Regions from separate parts of the Microbacterium sp. SLBN-146 genome, predicted to be linked through region 1. Evidence: riboswitches for the same ligand, from Rfam matches in the RefSeq annotation. Region 1 holds a riboswitch; the other holds the start of a gene.
What was found. Region 1 has a riboswitch for thiamine pyrophosphate ahead of FBY39_RS03100 (ECF transporter S component). Riboswitches for the same ligand answer to the same signal wherever they lie in the genome.
Positions count from the first base shown of each region.

Region 2: another riboswitch for thiamine pyrophosphate. It lies ahead of thiM (hydroxyethylthiazole kinase); the one in region 1 lies ahead of FBY39_RS03100 (ECF transporter S component).

Region 1 is NZ_VFMR01000001.1:740,695-745,732, forward strand. Features, by position in the region: gene FBY39_RS03095 (ABC transporter ATP-binding protein) at 1-934, opposite strand, end outside; gene FBY39_RS03100 (ECF transporter S component) at 1,020-1,646, opposite strand; TPP riboswitch at 1,640-1,749, opposite strand; gene FBY39_RS03105 (D-alanyl-D-alanine carboxypeptidase family protein) at 1,789-3,249, shown strand; gene FBY39_RS03110 (DnaJ domain-containing protein) at 3,295-4,224, opposite strand; gene FBY39_RS03115 (hypothetical protein) at 4,229-4,738, opposite strand; gene FBY39_RS03120 (LssY C-terminal domain-containing protein) at 4,735-5,038, opposite strand, start outside.
Region 2 is NZ_VFMR01000001.1:3,173,572-3,178,609, forward strand. Features, by position in the region: gene FBY39_RS14290 (helix-turn-helix domain-containing protein) at 1-399, shown strand, start outside; gene FBY39_RS14295 (bifunctional hydroxymethylpyrimidine kinase/phosphomethylpyrimidine kinase) at 372-1,844, opposite strand; gene thiE (thiamine phosphate synthase) at 1,841-2,467, opposite strand; gene thiM (hydroxyethylthiazole kinase) at 2,491-3,300, opposite strand; TPP riboswitch at 3,292-3,383, opposite strand; gene FBY39_RS14310 (wax ester/triacylglycerol synthase domain-containing protein) at 3,420-4,709, opposite strand; gene FBY39_RS14315 (MerR family transcriptional regulator) at 4,756-5,038, shown strand, end outside.

The DNA.
Region 1 (5,038 bases):
GTGTGTGTCCGGCTCCCGCGGCCAGCTCCTCACTCGCCTCGATCGTGCCGCCGGCGGGGGCTGCGAGCCCCGCGAGGGCGAGCCCGAGCGTCGACTTGCCCGCACCGTTCGGTCCCGTGAGCGCGAGGGCGGCTCCGGCCCGCACGTCGAGATCGATCCCCGCCGCGACGGGTGAGCCCTTGACGCGCGCGACGGCGAGATCGCGTGTGGAGAGGAGGGTCGCCCCCGGCGGTGACGACGGTGGTGACGGATGCCGCGGCGGAACCCCCGGGACCCACACGCCGCCCGCCGCGAGCTCGGCGCCCCGATACCGCAGCACGGCGTCGGGAGAGCCGTCGGCGAGGACACCGCCCTCTCCGAGCACGATGACGCGTGTCACGAGAGGGAGCCACACCTCGACGCGGTGCTCGACGACGACGAGGGTCGTGCCGTACGCATCGAGCATCGCCGCGACGGCCGCACGCACCTCCGCGACGCCGTCGGGGTCGAGGTTGGCGGTGGGCTCGTCGAGCAGCACGAGTCCCGGGCGCATCGCGATCGCGCCGGCGAGCGCGAGCCGCTGCTTCTGTCCGCCCGAGAGCGCCTTGGTCGGGCGATCGAGGGGCACATCGAGGCCGACGCGGTCGAGGGCCTCTCCCACGCGGGGCCAGATCTCCTCGCGCGGGACGCCGAGGTTCTCGCATCCGAAGGCGACGTCGTCTCCGACGCGAGCGAGGATGACCTGCGAGTCGGGATCCTGCAGCACGAGACCCGACAGCCCCCGACGGGATGCCGCGACGGCGCCGTCCACGAGGAGTTCCCCCTCGGACTCGCCCTCCTCGTCGCCGCCGAGCACGCCCGCGAGTCCGTGGAGGAGCGTCGACTTCCCCGAGCCGGACGCCCCGAGCAGGAGCACCCGCTCGCCCGGCGCGATCCGGAACGACACGTCGCGCACGGCCCATGCCTCGCGCGAGGCGTGCCGCCAGCCCCACCCGGACGCCTCGACGGCCGCGGGACGCGGGGACGCAATCGACACGCGGCTAGACGCGCGCTCGGGCCTCACGGCCCGATGCGAAGCGGTCGAGCGCCCCCGTCGCCGCGAGACCGCGCGCGAGCACCCACGAGAGAGCACCGGCGATGACGGCCCCCGAGAGGATCGTGCTCGCGAGGTAGATGACGACGAAGGTCGCGTCGGCGCCCGCGAACCAGAGGATGAGGTTGTTGATGCCCCCGAAGAGAGCGGCACCCGCGCCCGCGAGGATCGCGACGGGCAGCGACCACCGGCGGTAGAAGAAGAGGAGGAAGATCACCTCGGCGCCGAGGCCTTGTACGAGGCCCGCTTCGATCGTGAGGAAGCCGCCCCACGTGTTGCCGACGAGCGCGGACACGACAGCCGCGAGGGTCTCGGTGTAGATCGCGGCACCGGGCTTGCGGATGATGAGGGCGCCGAGCACCCCGGCGAAGAGCCACGGCCCGTCGAGGAGCCCCTGGAGTCCTGGGGCGAGCGGCTCGAGCAGGGTCTTGGGCCCGAGGTATCCGATGTTCCACAGCAGGAAGATGAGGCCGGACGCGACACCGATGACGCTGGCGACGACGATGTCGACGATCCTCCAGCGGAAGGTTCCGACGCGCTTCTTCGTGGCGGATGCGGGCGTGGACGTGTGCATCTGATGCTCCTCCCTGCGCCGGCATGATCCGGATCAGGTTCGACGGTCGAAGCGTGGATCGCTTCCTCTCAGCCCGGCTCACCGGACTCCCGTGGTTGTGGCGTTGAGTATAACGCGGCGACCGGCGTTGTACCGTAGGCGAATGGTCCCCGACGATCCCCCGGAGCTCACGCGCCGCGCACTGCGGGACGGGACCGACGGTGCATCCGGAACGACCCTCACGCGCGACGATCCTCCTGCCGGTGCCGTGCCGAGCACCACCACGATGACGCTCGCCGAACCGGCATCCGCGCACGTCGCGCTCACGTGGGTCGACGACACCCGCGTCGCCCCACGCCCGGCGGCCCAGCCCGACGCGAACTCGACGCCCGACCTCATCGGACGACCCCCGCGCCGGTCGCCCTTCCGGGCCGCCGTCGTCGTGCCCTTCTCGCTCGTCGCGCTCGTCCTCGGGGCTTATGCGGCGACGACTCTCCTATGGCCGCTGCACTCCGTGCCGCCCACCGTCGAGGCCGTCGGACTCCAGCCCGCGGTCGCCCCCGCCGCCGCACCGGCGTGGCCGGGTGTCGGCAGCGCGGGCGTCGAAGTCGTGGGCATCGGATCCCTCGCCTCGTCGCCCGACGCCGCGAGCATCGCGAGCATCACGAAGGTCGTCACGGCACTCGTCGTGCTCGAGGAGATGCCGCTGGATGTCGGCGAGCAGGGGCCCGAATTCCGCTTCACATCCGCCGACCGCTCGGCCTACTGGCGCTACCGGGGCAATGGCGAATCCGCCTTGGACGTCCCCGTCGGGGGATCCCTCACGCAGTACCAGATGCTCGAGGGGATGCTCGTGGGCTCAGCCAACAACTACGCCGACCGCCTCGCGACGACCCTCTGGCCGACCGATGCCGTCTTCGCGGCGGCAGCCAACTCGTGGCTGCAGACCCACGGCGTCGCCGGTGTGACCGTCGCCGAGCCGACCGGGTTGGACGCCCGCAACGTCGCGACGCCCGAGGCCCTCCTCGTGCTCGCCGAGAAGGCGCTCGCGAATCCCGTCATCGCGGAGATCGTCCGCAAGCCCTCTGTGGAGCTTCCCGGAGTCGGGGTCGTCGAGAACACGAACGGCCTCCTCGCCGATCCCGGTGCGCTCGGCATCAAGACGGGCACGCTCGACTCGTGGAACCTCCTCGCGGCGAAGGATGCTGTGATCGGCGATGTGACCGTGCGGCTCTACGCGTCGGTGCTCGGCCAGCCGGGGAGCGAAGAGCGACTCGCGGCGACGCGCGCGCTGTTCGCTCAGCTCGAGGCGGAGTTGCAGCCGCAGACGGCGATCCCGGCGGGAACGATGGTGGGGCGTGTCACGACGGCCTGGGGCGACGACGTCCCGATCGACACCGCCGCCGACGCCTCCGTCATCCTCTGGAACGGCGGGACGGCGACGACGGCTCCCGAGTTCACCCTGGGGGATGCTCGTGCAGCGGGCGCCGAGGTCGGGTCGCTCGTCGTGACCGGCCCTCTCAATGGCGCGACGGTGGCGCTCGAGCTCGACGGCGAGATCACGGAACCCAGTCCGTGGTGGCGGATGACGCACCCCCTCGAACTCTGGGGCCTCACCGACTGACCCCTCCCAGCGGGGGCGGCGCTCCGCAGGGAACGCGCCGGGTGGTCAGGCGAAGCGGATGGTCTGCTGCAGGCGCGTGCGGACGTCGAAGACCTCGTTGCCGCCGATCGACCGCGTTCCCGTGATTCCTCGGCGCAGGACCGTCGACAGCGCACTGCGCGAGACGACGGCGACCTGCGTCCCCTTGACGCGTCCGATCTCGTCGATCGGCTGCTCCACGTCGTCGTCGGGCAGCACCACGATCGCGCCCCCGAACCGCACTCCCGCCGCGCGCGCCACGACCCGCATCCGCGCGAGCAGCTCGGCGATCGGTGCCCCCGCGACGCCGTCGCCCACGAGTTCGCTCCGCCGCACGCGGACGGGCCCGCCGAAGTCCTCCGACAGGACCCCGTAGAGGCCGCTCGGACCGAGGACGATGTGGTCGATCTTCGCGTCGGATTCCATTCCCCGCCCGACGGCGAGCACGTCATGCCAGATCGTGTACCCCATGCCGAGGTCGGCGACGATGCGGGCCGTCGCCTCCTCGGCGAGCGCATCGGCGAGCATCCGCCGGAGTTCGCGCGGCGCCGTCCGCACGAGCGCGGGGTCGTAGGGGTCGTCGAGCTCGACGCCGCGTCCCACCCACTCGCGCATGAGATCGAGATACCGTTCGCGGCGCCACCCGCCCGGCTGCCCGTGGGAGCGCGCGCGGGGTCGCGTGTCGGCCGCCGCGCGCGGTGGACGCCACACCGGTGCATCCGGCGAGAACGACGCGGCCCCGAAGCCGTGCCCGCGGTCGTAGGCGGCGCGGGCGGCCGGCTCGCCGACGAGCTCCCATGCGCGCTGGACCTGGATGAACACCGCCGCATCCCCGCCCGTGTCGGGGTGGGTCTGCCGCAGCCGGAGCCGGTACGCGCGTCGGAGCGCGTCGTCGTCGGCCGTGGGCTCGACGCCCAGGACGTCGTAGGCGGATGCCGAGAGGGGACTGTCGAACATCCCGTCACCGCCTCTCGTTGCGGCGCGCGTAGGCTGCGGCGCTGCGACTGGACAGGGCGAGCAGGATCAGGATGTCGAGGCTCAGCGAGACGAAGGTCGTCTGCAGCGTGATGTCCTGGCCCTGCACCCACCACGCGACGAACGACGTCGCGATGGAGGCGACCGCGAAGAACATCACGATGACGCGGGCGATGTTGCTGCCCCGGAAGACGAAGAAGGCGAAGAGCGCATCGAGCACCACGAAGACGGCGCCCACGCCGACGATGATGCCGCGCGTGAGCTGTTCGACGTCGGAATCGTCGAAGCCGTCGATGGACTCCAGGTCGATCACGACACCGTGCCACCCCAGCGCGATCCCCACGAGCATCACGATGCCGGCGACGACGCGCAGCATGACGAGCGCCACTCCCGCGTAGGTCGATGCGGGCCGCTTCATGTCGGGGTCGTAGCCCGTCGGCCGCAGCAGTCGCGTGGGGGGTTCGTAGGCGGGCCGCTTCTCGGGTGTCCTGCTCATGTGGATGCCACTTCCTCTAGCGCCCGCACATCGATGATCGGCAGATCGCCGTCGGTGCGGATCGAGTCGCCCCCGCCGTTTCGCGCGTGATAGCCCGTGGAGAAGTCCTTGATGACGTCGACGGCGACACGGGGATCGGCGGCCGTCACCGTCGCGACGATGTGGTCGCGCTCGACGTCGGTGTTCGCGTCGATGCGGTGGGTGACCTGGAGCGTGAAGAGGGACAGCCCCACGCTCGTGTCGAAAGTGCCGGCCGCGAGCCAGTCCACGCGGCGCCCACCGGGGAGCAGCCAATCGTCG
Region 2 (5,038 bases), 2.4 Mb from region 1:
TTCGCCATCACGACAGCGCTCGCGCTCCCCCTCAGTGCCCTCCTCGGCCCCAGTGATCAACCGCAGGTATCCGATCACGACATCGAAGCGACCCTGCTCGCGCGGTGGGAAGAGCACCGGGCGATCGTGGAGGCGTATCGGATGACCGTCGCAGCCGGCACCCGACGGTCGCGCGCACACGCGGAGGGAGTGCAGGAGACGCTGACCGTGATCCGAGGACGCATCCGTGTGGGTCCCGACGACGCGCCGATCGAACTCACCGACGGACAGAGCCACACTTTCCCCGCCGACGTCGACCACCACTATCAGGGCATGGTCGAGTCGAGTTCGACGGTTCTGCTGATGCAGTACCCCGTTCCGGCATCCTCCACTCAGCGGTCGAAGAACGCGAATTCGTGAGCCGCGGACGCCTGGAACGCGGCACGCATCGCCGTTCGGGTGGCGTCGTCCGCCGCGGCGGCCGCCTCCGTGACGGTAGTGATCGCCGCCCGCGTGGCGACCGCGAACGCCTCGTCGGCGTACGTATCGAGCCAGGACAGAAACGGATGGTCTGGGTGGGAGAGCGGATGCAGCCTGCTCCCTAGGTCGTGGTAGAGCCAGAAGCACGGCAGGAGCGCCGCGGTGAGCACGCGATAGTCGCCACGTGCCGCCGTCGCGAGAAGGTGATCGAGGTACGCCGTCGTCGTGGCATCCGGAACACCCACGTCCACGGCGTGCGCCGCGAGCCATCTCTCATGCAGCTGGAGCTCGCCTGTCAACGCCCCCTGCGCGCTCGCCGCCCAGAAGACCTGCTCCTCCTGCGTGGGGGCGAGCCGGCTCGCCTCCGCCAGCACTCGTGCGTAGTCGCGCAGGTAGAGAGCGTCCTGCGCGAGGTACGCCAGAAACCTGTCACGGGCGAGGGTGCCGTCGCCGAGTCCTCGAACGAACGGAAGGCCGTCGATGCCGTCCCTGGTGTCGCGGATGTGCTGCCACCAGTCGGAGGCGACCTCCTCGGCTGTCGGCCTCGTCGTGCTGCCGCCGCGGTTCCACAGTCCGGCGAAGTGGCTGACGGGTCCGTTGCCGCGTCCGACCGCGAGTGCGGACCCGTGACGGATGCTCTCCGTGAGCCACCGCTTGGAATCCGACACCGCATCCGCCCACTCCCCCGAGGCGGCGTAGCGCGTCGCGATCGCCGACGAGAGCGAACATCCCGTGCCGTGGGTGTTCGTCGTCTCGATGCGCGTCCCGGGGAACTCCACGACGGCGACCGTCTCACCGCGGGCATCGACCAGGGCGTCCGGAACGCTCGCTCCGCCCAGGTGACCGCCCTTCGCGAGGACCCGTACCCCGTAGCGACGCGAGACGCGGCGGGCTTGCGCGACGGCCTGGTCCCAATCCGTCGCGGGAGGCTCTTCGGCCAGGATCGCCAGCTCGGGCAGGTTGGGCGTGAGCAGGTCGACATGGTGCGCGAGTTCACGGAGCGCCTGCTCCGCGTCGACATCGAGAAGGCGATCGCCGCTCGTCGCGACCATGACGGGGTCCAGCACGACGACCGGCGGCGAGACGCGCTCCAGCCAGGCGCCCACCGCCGCGACGACGGGTGCGGCTCCCAGCATCCCGATCTTCACGGCGTCGATCTCGACGTCGTCCGAGACCGCGTCGAGCTGCTCGGTCAGAAACGAGACGGGAGGGAGATGCACGCTGCGGACGCCGCGGGTGTTCTGAGCGACGAGCGCTGTGACGACCGCCATTCCGTATCCGCCGTTGGCGGCGATGCTCTTGAGGTCGGCCTGGATGCCGGCACCGCCGGTCGGGTCGGTGCCGGCGATGCTCAGCACACGGGGAATCACGACGCGCGCGGTCATCGGACCGACTCCCATGCGGCGCGGAGCTCGCGCGCCGCATCCGCGGGGTCGGGGGCGCTGCAGATAGCCGAGACGACCGCCGCCCCGGCGGCACCTGCCGCGCGGAGACCTGGAAGGTCCGCCCGCGTCACGCCGCCGATGGCGACAGCGGGGCGTTCGCTCCCCTCGACGAGCCGGGCGAAACCCTCATGCCCGAGGGGAGTGGGCGCGTCCTGCTTCGTCGCCGTCGCATGCAGCGCTCCGATCCCGACGTAGTCAATCAGCGCCGGACTGGACGCGGCGTCCCTCAGCTCGTCTTCCGTCGAGGCGCTCAGCCCAAGGACCGCGTCCGTCCCGATGATCGTCCGGACCGCGTCGACAGGAAGGTCCGACTGTCCCACGTGGACGCCCGCGACACGCACGCCGGCCGCACGCGCTGCGAGGAAGACATCCACTCGGTCGTTGACGATGACGGCGACATGATCGGGAACGATCTCGGCGATGCGGCACACGACGTCGAGGAAGTCGGCGCCGGGGGCGGACTTCTCGCGCACCTGCACGGCGGTGACGCCGCCCTCGACCGCCGCTCGCACGACCTCGACGAGATCGTGCCCCGCGGCGGATGCCAGCCGTGAATCGGTCACGAGATAGAGAGACAGGTCGACATTCACGAGACCACCGCCCGGCGGCGGAGGTCGTCAGCCGTGATCGCTGCCAGCGCATCGAGGAAAGCGGGTGCGAACGTGCCGGGGCCTGCCGCGCGCTCGGCGGCGAGCTCGGCGGCGACCGTGTACACGGCGATCGCCGCGACGGTGGTCGCGAATCGATCCGCGTCGATCGCGGCGAAGCACGCCATCACCGCCCCCAACGCGCATCCGCCGCCCGTGATGCGAGTGAGGAGCGGATCCCCGTTGTGGACGCGCACGATCCGATGCCCGTCCGTCACGATGTCGACGGGACCCGAGATGGCGACGACTCCGCCCGTGGCTTCCGCGAGCGCGCGGGCGATCGGCAGTGCCTCCTCGACCCCGTCGGCTGCGTCGACTCCGCGGCCCCCCGCGCCCGAGCCGGCGAGCGCGAGCACTTCCGATGCGTTCCCCCGCACGATGGTGGGACGGAGCTCCTTCAGCGACACGGCGAGGCGAGTGCGAACGGGGAGCGATCCGATGGCAACCGGGTCGAGCACCCAGGGCGTACCCGCATCGTTCGCGGAAGAGACGGCCTCGAGCATCGCGGCGCGCTGCTCCTCCGTCGGCGTGCCGAGGTTCACGAGCACCCCGGAGGCGACGGCAGCGAATGGTCCCGCCTCCGACGGGATGTCCACCATGGCGGCGGAGGCTCCCAGGGCGAGGAGCGCGTTAGCGGTGAAGTTCACCACGACGCTGTTGGTGATGCAGTGGACGAGCGGTGCGCTCGTGCGCACACCCTCCAATGCGGAACAGGCGAGATCGAGCAGGTTTTCCGGCGTGCGCGTCATGCGCGACATCCCTTCGCTAGTACGAACTAGATCAGGTTCGACGGGTGTCATCTCAGCCCCTGAGGGCACCCCGTGTCACGTGTGTAGGACTCAGCCTATTCGTCTGTCGCCACTGCCACCTACGAGTGATCGAGTGCGGCTCGGCGGAGCGCGTCGTACGCCTTCGCGACGCTGTCCGCGAGGGTCTCGATCCCCGTGATGGCCGTGGGATCGGTGCAGAATCCGATCCCGATGTCGCCGGCGTGCGAGATCGCGGCGATCCGCAGCGCGTGATGAGCGCCCGGCTCCGATGACGAGAACAGGCGGTCGACCCGCCGCCCCGCGACGGCGACAGGACTCCGCGGGCCGGGCACGTTCGAGATGGCGACACTGAACTCGCGTGAGCTGTCCGAGATCCGATGAGCGAGTGCATCCACGCCGGGCACTGCCCCCAGTGCGTGGAACAGGTCGTACAGGAGCGCAGCGTCGCCGGCCTGTTTCTCGGTTCGCGTGAGCGCGCTGATCCGATCGAGACGCTCGAGTGGGTCGTCGACGTCGAGCTGGAGATCCACGTTCATGAAGGAGTCGCGGTTGCCCGCGGACGTGGCATCCTCGTCGCGGTGGTGCAGGCTGACGGGAACTTGCGCGCGAAGGTCGAGATGCGCGGCGATATCGCCCAGCCACGAACGAAGACCGCCCGAGACGACAGCGAGGAGCACATCGTTCACGGTGGCGCGGCGCGGACGCGATGCCCCGATCGCTTTGAGTCCTTCGAGGGGAACGACGGCGAACGCGACGTCTCGGGCCCCCGTGATCGGCCGGTCGAAGGGCGATCGCGAGCCGGGGTGTCCGAGTTCGCGTCCGATCGTCTGCGGGAGACGGGTCACCTCGCTGAGGACGCTGCGGGGAGCGTCGGCCGGGCTCCTGCCGGCGCTCGCAGTGACGGGCTGCGCATCGTGGGGATCCAGGAGGAGGGCATCGAGGAACCTCATGCCCGCGATGCCGTCGACCATCGCGTGGTGCATCCTCGCCGCGATCGCTTCGCTTCCGTCGGCGAGCGGGCCGATGAGATCCAGCGTCCACAGCGGTTTCGAGCGATCGAGGTGCTCGGACATCAGCACGCTGACGGTGCGGCGCAGGTCTTCGCTGGTCGCGCACTCGGTGCCGGCGCGGCGCCGCACGTGGTCGCCGATGTCGAAATGGTCCGCAGCTATCCAGCGTGGCCCACCCTGCGTGTCCACGTCGACGCGCTCGCGCGCGCGAGGGTGACGATCCAGCCGCGCCGAGATCGACGCACGCAGCGCCTCGAGGTCGACCGGTGCGCCGGGACGCAGCACCATCAGCTTGAGCGTGTGGCCTGTGAGAGACGTCGACTCGATCGCGAGGATGCGGGCGTCATCGCCCGAGAGCCGGTCATCGGCATCCGTCATCTTTGTCAGCCCTTCGCTTGACCCTCACACTGTGTCATGGTCGAACGTGGCTTCCATCATGTACACCATCGGAGAATTCGCCGCACTCGGGCGAGTGAGTCTGCGGATGCTGCGCCACTACGACGCGATCGGACTGCTCCAGCCCGCGCGGGTCGACGAACGCACCGGCTACCGTTTCTACGCGATCGATCAGCTTCCCCTGCTGCTTCGCATCGCGGAGCTGCGCGAGCTCGGGGTCGGACTCGACCGCATCGCGGAGCTGAGCCGTGCCGACGACCAGGATGCTGCACTGCGTGACGTGCTCGATACGAGGCGTCGCGAGCTCGAGG